Regions from separate parts of the Bradyrhizobium sp. Kon69 genome, predicted to be linked through region 3. Evidence: riboswitches for the same ligand, from Rfam matches in the RefSeq annotation. Region 3 holds a riboswitch; each other region holds the start of a gene.
What was found. A riboswitch is a leader RNA that binds a small molecule or an ion and turns the genes downstream of it on or off. The one in region 3 is predicted to bind S-adenosylmethionine.
Positions count from the first base shown of each region.

Region 1: another riboswitch for S-adenosylmethionine. It lies ahead of AC0L3U_RS14905 (hypothetical protein); the one in region 3 lies ahead of AC0L3U_RS26815 (O-succinylhomoserine sulfhydrylase).
Region 2: another riboswitch for S-adenosylmethionine. It lies ahead of metX (homoserine O-acetyltransferase MetX); the one in region 3 lies ahead of AC0L3U_RS26815 (O-succinylhomoserine sulfhydrylase).

Region 1 is NZ_JBVVOS010000010.1:3,803-6,068, forward strand. It holds gene AC0L3U_RS14900 (Z1 domain-containing protein) at 1-158, shown strand, start outside; gene AC0L3U_RS14905 (hypothetical protein) at 472-900, opposite strand; SAM-I-IV-variant riboswitch at 935-1,033, opposite strand.
Region 2 is NZ_JBVVOS010000003.1:400,319-402,584, reverse strand. It holds gene AC0L3U_RS06305 (chorismate mutase) at 1-641, opposite strand, end outside; SAM riboswitch at 845-924, shown strand; gene metX (homoserine O-acetyltransferase MetX) at 1,016-2,215, shown strand; gene metW (methionine biosynthesis protein MetW) at 2,229-2,266, shown strand, end outside.
Region 3 is NZ_JBVVOS010000022.1:32,294-34,559, reverse strand. It holds gene AC0L3U_RS26820 (2'-deoxycytidine 5'-triphosphate deaminase) at 1-973, opposite strand, end outside; SAM riboswitch at 1,054-1,133, shown strand; gene AC0L3U_RS26815 (O-succinylhomoserine sulfhydrylase) at 1,203-2,266, shown strand, end outside.

The DNA of each region.
Region 1 (2,266 bases), on a different contig from region 3:
TCGCAAAGCAGTTCGCGGTCCAACAACCCATCCTTTTCTTGCTGCGACAAAACGGCAACGAAGATAAGGGATGGAGAGGCACCCCGTTTTACTGGCCTGTCATTCGCGCGCAAACTCAAACGCCGACCGCGATTTATACGGCAAAAACGATAGATTAGGCGGCGCTGCTGACCTCTCATGAGCCTTGCCGCCCAAATCGGAGCTTCGCGGCGACTTGCTACTAGATATGGTCTCCTTGGACGCGGGGGACGATTGAAAAAGAAGGCCATGGGTAGCCAGCTATGCAAGATTGGATGCTGCCACGAATTACTGACTACTGGGACCAACGAGTTCGGGCCATAGACCGTCTATCACGGGCATTAACGGCGATTCCTTCATCTGACTACCTTGGAGAGATGGCCTTGTTGCGGGCGGCAATTGCCCGTCACGTTGGCGTTCTCACAGATCAGGACCTGATCATGGCCGCCGTAGTCATGGCCGCTGCTCGGGCTTGCTGCGGCTGATCTCGTCGATCAGCACCGATTCAGCGCCCCACACGGTGGCCGGCGTTTGGAGGAACCGCACTCCCGTCCCCTCGCGATCGGGATAGGGAAAGCCCACCAGGTCATCGAACGAGATCAGGCTGGCATTGTAGTGCCGATGCTGAAGATTCAGCGCCTCCGACAGCGAGTTGAGCAGGTAGGTCTTGCCAGTACCCGACGCACCGATCAACAGCAGCGGATCCCCGGTGACCAGCGCAGCGAGGATGACCGGCTCGATCTCGCCGAAGCCATAGACCCCTAGCGCGGTAAGATATGGACCGGAATTGCGGGCCGGCAGCGCGCTCGGCTCCTTCTTCTCGCAAATTTCCACAACGGATTGACCAGCCTTCGCGCGAAGACCCGACCGACGATTTGACATAAAAAACCCCGAGATTGCACACGCATCTGGAGGGCTGGCGACCTACTGTTGCCCTTGCGGGCCACATCGTCGTGCCACCGTTGCCGGTCAAGGCTGGTTGGCGGGACCGTCAGGTCCTCTCAGGATGCAAAATCAGCGTTAGCATGCCGTTATCGAATGTCAAAACGAAAGTCAGGTCGCGCGGCGGATCCAGAATTGGCCGAGGTACGTGGACAGGGGACCTTCAGCAAGGCAATCTGTCGAAAAAAGGCTGCACCTCATTTCGATCAGTCGCGTCCAAAGGATCCGGCCACATTGTTGGCGTTCAGCACGCCGATGCCGCTTGGATAGCGGTCCCTTCTTTTGCAATTTCAATTAGTTCCGATCATCTGGACGTTCTTGATCGCCATCTATACTTCTTCAGCATCAACCAAAACGATAGTTTAAGGTCCCAGCACCTTGGCAGCGTCAGACCAACTGTTAATCTCCTCGGGGAGACGAGACCGACTATCGCTGGACGTGGCCAACATCCTGCTGGCCGAGAAACACCGTTTGGTGCTCGCCGAGGACAACTGCGTAGGCGGCCTACTCGTGCGCGGGTCATGCCGCCGTCTCGGGCCAGTGCGTTCAATGGACATAAGACTAGTGATCTCGCGTGGCGCCATGCGCATCTAATGCATTCAACGCGCTCAGAGTTTCAAAGGGAATCGATGCCGAAGGGTTTGAGTGCTTCTACGGTTAAGTCGTGGTTCCAGTATCGATGCGAGCGCAAAGTTCGATACGAGCTTTCTAGCGATGAAGAACTCGCTTCTGTTCCCATCATCAAGGACGTGCGGGAGCAAGCATGGGCCATCCTTGGTCGAGATTTCGAGGACCGTATCGTACAGCGATTAGATAAAGAGGCGGGCGTCTTAGTACCTTCTCCTGGAGATCGAGGCGGATTGTCCGAGGTTCTCGCGAGCGCTTTCATTAGAGGAAAACGGCCTGAGCGGTATGCTGCGCAGATTAATCTTCGCACAAAAGAAACCCCGGCCTTCCTTCAAGGAGCGCGCCGGCCCTTTAGACTCAATATAACCAAGCATTTTCGCGCAACCTGGGGCAACCTTAGAGCGGCCTGCGCGGCTTCAGATAGGTCCAATCACGTACAAAAAGCATACAATTGTGACAGGGGTGACGGCACGCCGGCAGGCTTCGCAAAGCTCGCCGGCGCGCGACGTGACCCGACCCGCGGCTGGGAGACACTTCGCACCTCGGCACGCCATGGCCGGCATCGACAGGGAAGCGCCCGCGATCGCGCAAACCGCGGCAGGCGTCTTCCCTGCAAACGTCTGCGTCGCGCCGTTGGCGCCGAACATTCCCCCGTGAGCTCGGCAGGGGCAGCCTACGG
Region 2 (2,266 bases), on a different contig from region 3:
GCGACCTCGGCGTTCCACCCTGACACGCGGACGCTGAAGGTCTCGACCTCCGTCACCAGCGCGCTGTCGGCGACGCGCGAGACTGCGAACACGGGCAACGCCGCCGGATGGTCGGCGCGCTCGACGAAGGGCAGTCGCGCGATGATCTTTGGCGCGCCGGCTTCTTCCAGCGACAGCCACCACGGCGTGCGGCTCGAAGTCGCCGAGACCAGCGCCAGATCGCCCTTGGACTTCGCGACGGCCTCGACCGCCGCCTGCGCGCTGAAATGCGCGACATAAGGCACCGTGAAGCCGAAATGGAATCGCGCGGAATCGCGCATGGCCGGCTCGCTCGCCGAGATGTCGGCGTGGACCGAGAACGGGGCCTGGACATAGGTGAAGGTCGCGATGATGACGCGCCAGATGCTCTCGACCGTGTCGAGCGGCAGGATGCCGCGATGGCGCTGCACGAGGTCGCGCATCATGGAGGCCTCACGTGCCGGGCGGAACGCCGAGCCGACCTCCTGGGTCTGCTTCACCTGGATCAGGCGGTCGATGATGTCGCCGCGCTGCATCAGCAGGCGATGCATGCCCTCGTCGATCGCGTCGATCTCCTTGCGCAATTCCTGGAGCGATGGTGGCGCGGGCGGACGTTGGGACATGTCTGTGAGGTGCTGTTGCGAGGCGTTCAATGCGGATCAGTCGAGCTGTCACCGCTGTGATGGATATCCTGATTAGGCAGTCGGGGCTGCGAAAGCAAAGAGAAATGCAAAGGGAAATCGGGCCCTTTCCGCCCGTGGCGCGACAGGCGAATTTGGCTGATCCGGGCCGCGACTTGACGAAAACCGTCCGAGACGGTAGTTTTTACCCGTTCCGTGGTCATTTGAGCCGGCCGGCTTGCAGCCACGTTAAAAAACTCGCTAAACAGGCCGGGGACCCTTTCGATCCCGGCCGAACCTATCGTTCAGGCCGGGTTTTTCATGGCCTGATGTCAGTCGCGATCGGACCCCGATCGCAAACGAGTCAGTGGTCAGAGATGGGCATCAAGCCAATTCCCAGTCCCGCGATCAGCGCCGACGAGCGCTCGCACGAAGTCGATCATCCGAGCTCCCAGGTCGCACGCTTCGGTGCCGACCAGCCGCTGCCGCTTGATTGCGGCGTCGATCTCACCCCGTTCCAGATCGCATACCAGACCTATGGCGAGCTCAATGCCGAGCGGTCCAACGCAATCCTGATCTGCCATGCGCTGACGCTCGACCAGCACGTCGCCAATGTGCACCCGCTGACCGGTAAGCCGGGCTGGTGGGAAATCATGGTGGGGCCCGGCCGCCCGCTCGACACCAATAAGTATTTCATCATCTGCTCGAACGTCATCGGCGGCTGCATGGGCTCGACCGGCCCCGCGTCGACCAATCCGGCGACCGGCAAAGTGTGGGGCCTGGATTTTCCGATCATCACCATCCCCGACATGGTGCGAGCCCAGGCCATGCTGCTCGACCGCCTCGGCATCGATACGCTGCTCTGCGTCGTCGGAGGCTCGATGGGCGGCATGCAGGTGCTGCAATGGACCGCGGCCTATCCGCATCGCGTCTTCTCCGCGCTCCCGACCGCATGCAGCACGCGCCATTCGGCGCAGAATATCGCCTTCCACGAACTCGGCCGGCAGGCGGTGATGGCCGATCCGGAATGGCATGGCGGACGCTACGTTGATCACGGCACCCATCCGCATCGCGGCCTCGCCGTCGCCCGCATGGCCGGGCACATCACCTATCTCTCCGACGCAGCGCTGCATCGCAAATTCGGACGGCGGATGCAGGACCGCGAGCTGCCGACCTTCTCGTTCGACGCCGACTTCCAGGTCGAGTCCTATCTGCGCTACCAGGGCTCGTCCTTTGTCGAACGCTTCGACGCCAACTCCTATCTCTATCTGACCCGCGCGATGGACTATTTCGACATCGCCGGCGACCATGGCGGCGTGCTGGCGAAGGCGTTCGCGGGAATCCAGACCCGGTTCTGCGTGGTCTCCTTCACCAGCGACTGGCTGTTCCCGACCTCGGAATCGCGGGCGCTGGTGCACGCGCTGAACGCGTCGAGCGCGCGGGTGTCGTTCGCCGAGATCGAGACCGATCGCGGTCACGACGCGTTCCTGCTCGACGTGCCCGAGTTCTTCGACATCGCCCGTGCGTTCTTGCAGTCGGCAGGCAAGGCGCGCGGGCTCACCGCCAAGAAAGCTTAAAGGACGGCTAGTCATGTCTGTACAGGAAGCGCTGCCGCTCGGCGGCCTTGC
Region 3 (2,266 bases):
CGAGCACGGCGCGCGACCCCAGCCCGCCGGCGCCGGCATAGCCGAAGCCGGGATCGAAGAACCCGGCGTAGTGCACGCGGAACTCGCCGACCAACGGATCGAACGGTACCATCTCCGCGGCGTAATCGGGCGGCACCTGCACGGCCTCTTTCGACGCGAGGATATAGAACTCGCCGGGATCGAGGATCAGGCTGCCGTCGGGGCGGGCCGAGATCGGCTCCCAGAACTCCTCGACGGAATAGCCGGCGCGGCGATCGACGTCGATGACGCCGGTGTGGCGCTTGGCGCGGTAGCCGACGAAGCCGCCGCTCTTTTCGCCGGAAAGATCAACCGAGACGGCGACGCCGCCGGTGAGATCGGCATCGTCGATATCGACCAGACGCTCGGTCGCATGCAGCGCCTCGAGGTCGTCGATGTTGAGGATGGCATCGCCGGTACGGAAGCGCACCTGGCTCAGGCGCGAGCCCTCGCTGACCAGCACCGGGAACGTCTTCGGGCTGATCTCAGCATAGAGCGGACCGTGATAGCCGGCACCGATCATGTCGAAGCGGCGGGTGCCGTCGGCGATCACGCGGGTGAAGACGTCGAGCCGTCCGGTCGAGCTTTTCGGGTTGGCGGCCGCGACGATCTCCGGCGGCAGCGCGAGACTTTCGAGCAGCGGCACGATGTAGACGCAGTTGGTCTCCAGCACCGCGCCGTCGGCGAGGCTGAACTCGTGCAGCTTCAACTCGTCGATGCGCTCGGCGACGGTGGCGCCGGGACCGGGCAGGAAGCTGGCGCGAACGCGATAGGCGATGTCGCCGAGGCGCAAATCGAGGCTCGCCGGCTGGATCTGGCTTTCGACGAAGTCGTAAGCGGGCAGGATGAGACCGCCCTCCGCCATCGCCGCGATCATGCGGTCGGGCAGGATACCATTGGCGTCGGCGGCGACCGTGAACGTCAACCCGGGGTCCTCATCAGGGATCAAACACATCCCGACATGCGGGAAATATGAGCGTTTTACGGCTATCCGATGGACGTCTTGACGGAAAGGGCATTGCGGAATATGAGCATGACTTATCCCGTGGTGATTTGAGCCGGCCGGCTTGCAGCCACGTTAAATAAGTCGCTAAACAGGCCGGGGACCTCTGTGATCCCGGCCCGTGGAAATATTCCAGGCCGGTTTTTTTGTGACCATTTCGATGGTCACTTCAGGAGGTCCTATGTCGAAGTCCCCGGCGCCAACCGCCCACTACCGTCCCGAAACTCGCCTGGTTCATTCCGGCACCTTACGCTCGCAATATGGCGAGACGTCGGAGTCGCTGTTCCTGACCCAGGGCTACGTCTACAACAGCGCCGAGGAGTGCGAGGCGCGGTTCAAGGGCGAGGACCCCGGCTTCATCTATTCACGCTACTCCAATCCGACCATCTCGATGTTCGAGCGGCGCATGATCGAGCTCGAGGGCGCCGAGGCGGCACGTTCGGCGGCGACCGGCATGGCGGCGGTGACGACCGCGATCCTGGCGCCGCTCAAGGCCGGCGATCACGTCGTGGCCTCGCGCGCGCTGTTCGGCTCGTGTCTCTACGTCGTGCAGGATTTGCTGCCGCGCTACGGCATCGAGACCACGCTGGTCGACGGCCTCGATCTCGACCAATGGCAGCGCGCCATGAAGCCGAACACCAAGACGTTCTTCCTGGAGAGCCCGACCAACCCGACGCTCGACGTGCTCGACATTCCCGGCATTGCCGAGATCGCGCACAGCGGCGGCGCGCGGCTCGTCGTCGACAACGTGTTCGCCACCCCGATCTGGCAGAGCCCGCTCGCGCTCGGCGCCGACGTCGTGGTCTATTCCGCGACCAAGCACATCGACGGCCAGGGCCGCTGTCTTGGCGGCATCATCCTGTCCTCGGAAGCGTTCATCGCCGAGCACATCCACAATTTCATGCGCCAGACCGGCCCATCGATCTCGCCGTTCAACGCCTGGGTCCTGCTCAAGGGTCTGGAGACGCTCGCCGTGCGCGTGCGCGCGCAGACCGAGACGGCGGCGCGCATCGCGGACGTGCTGGCGAGCCATCCGAAGATTTCGCGGCTGGTGTTTCCCGGCCGCGCCGATCATCCGCAGGCTGCATTGGTAAAGAAGCAGATGCGCGGTGGCTCGACGCTGGTCGGCCTCGAGGTCAAGGGCGGCAAGCAGGCGGCGTTCCGCGTGCTCAACGAGCTCAAGCTTGCCAAGATCTCGAACAATCTCGGCGACGCCAAGAGCCTCGTCACGCATCCGGCCACCAC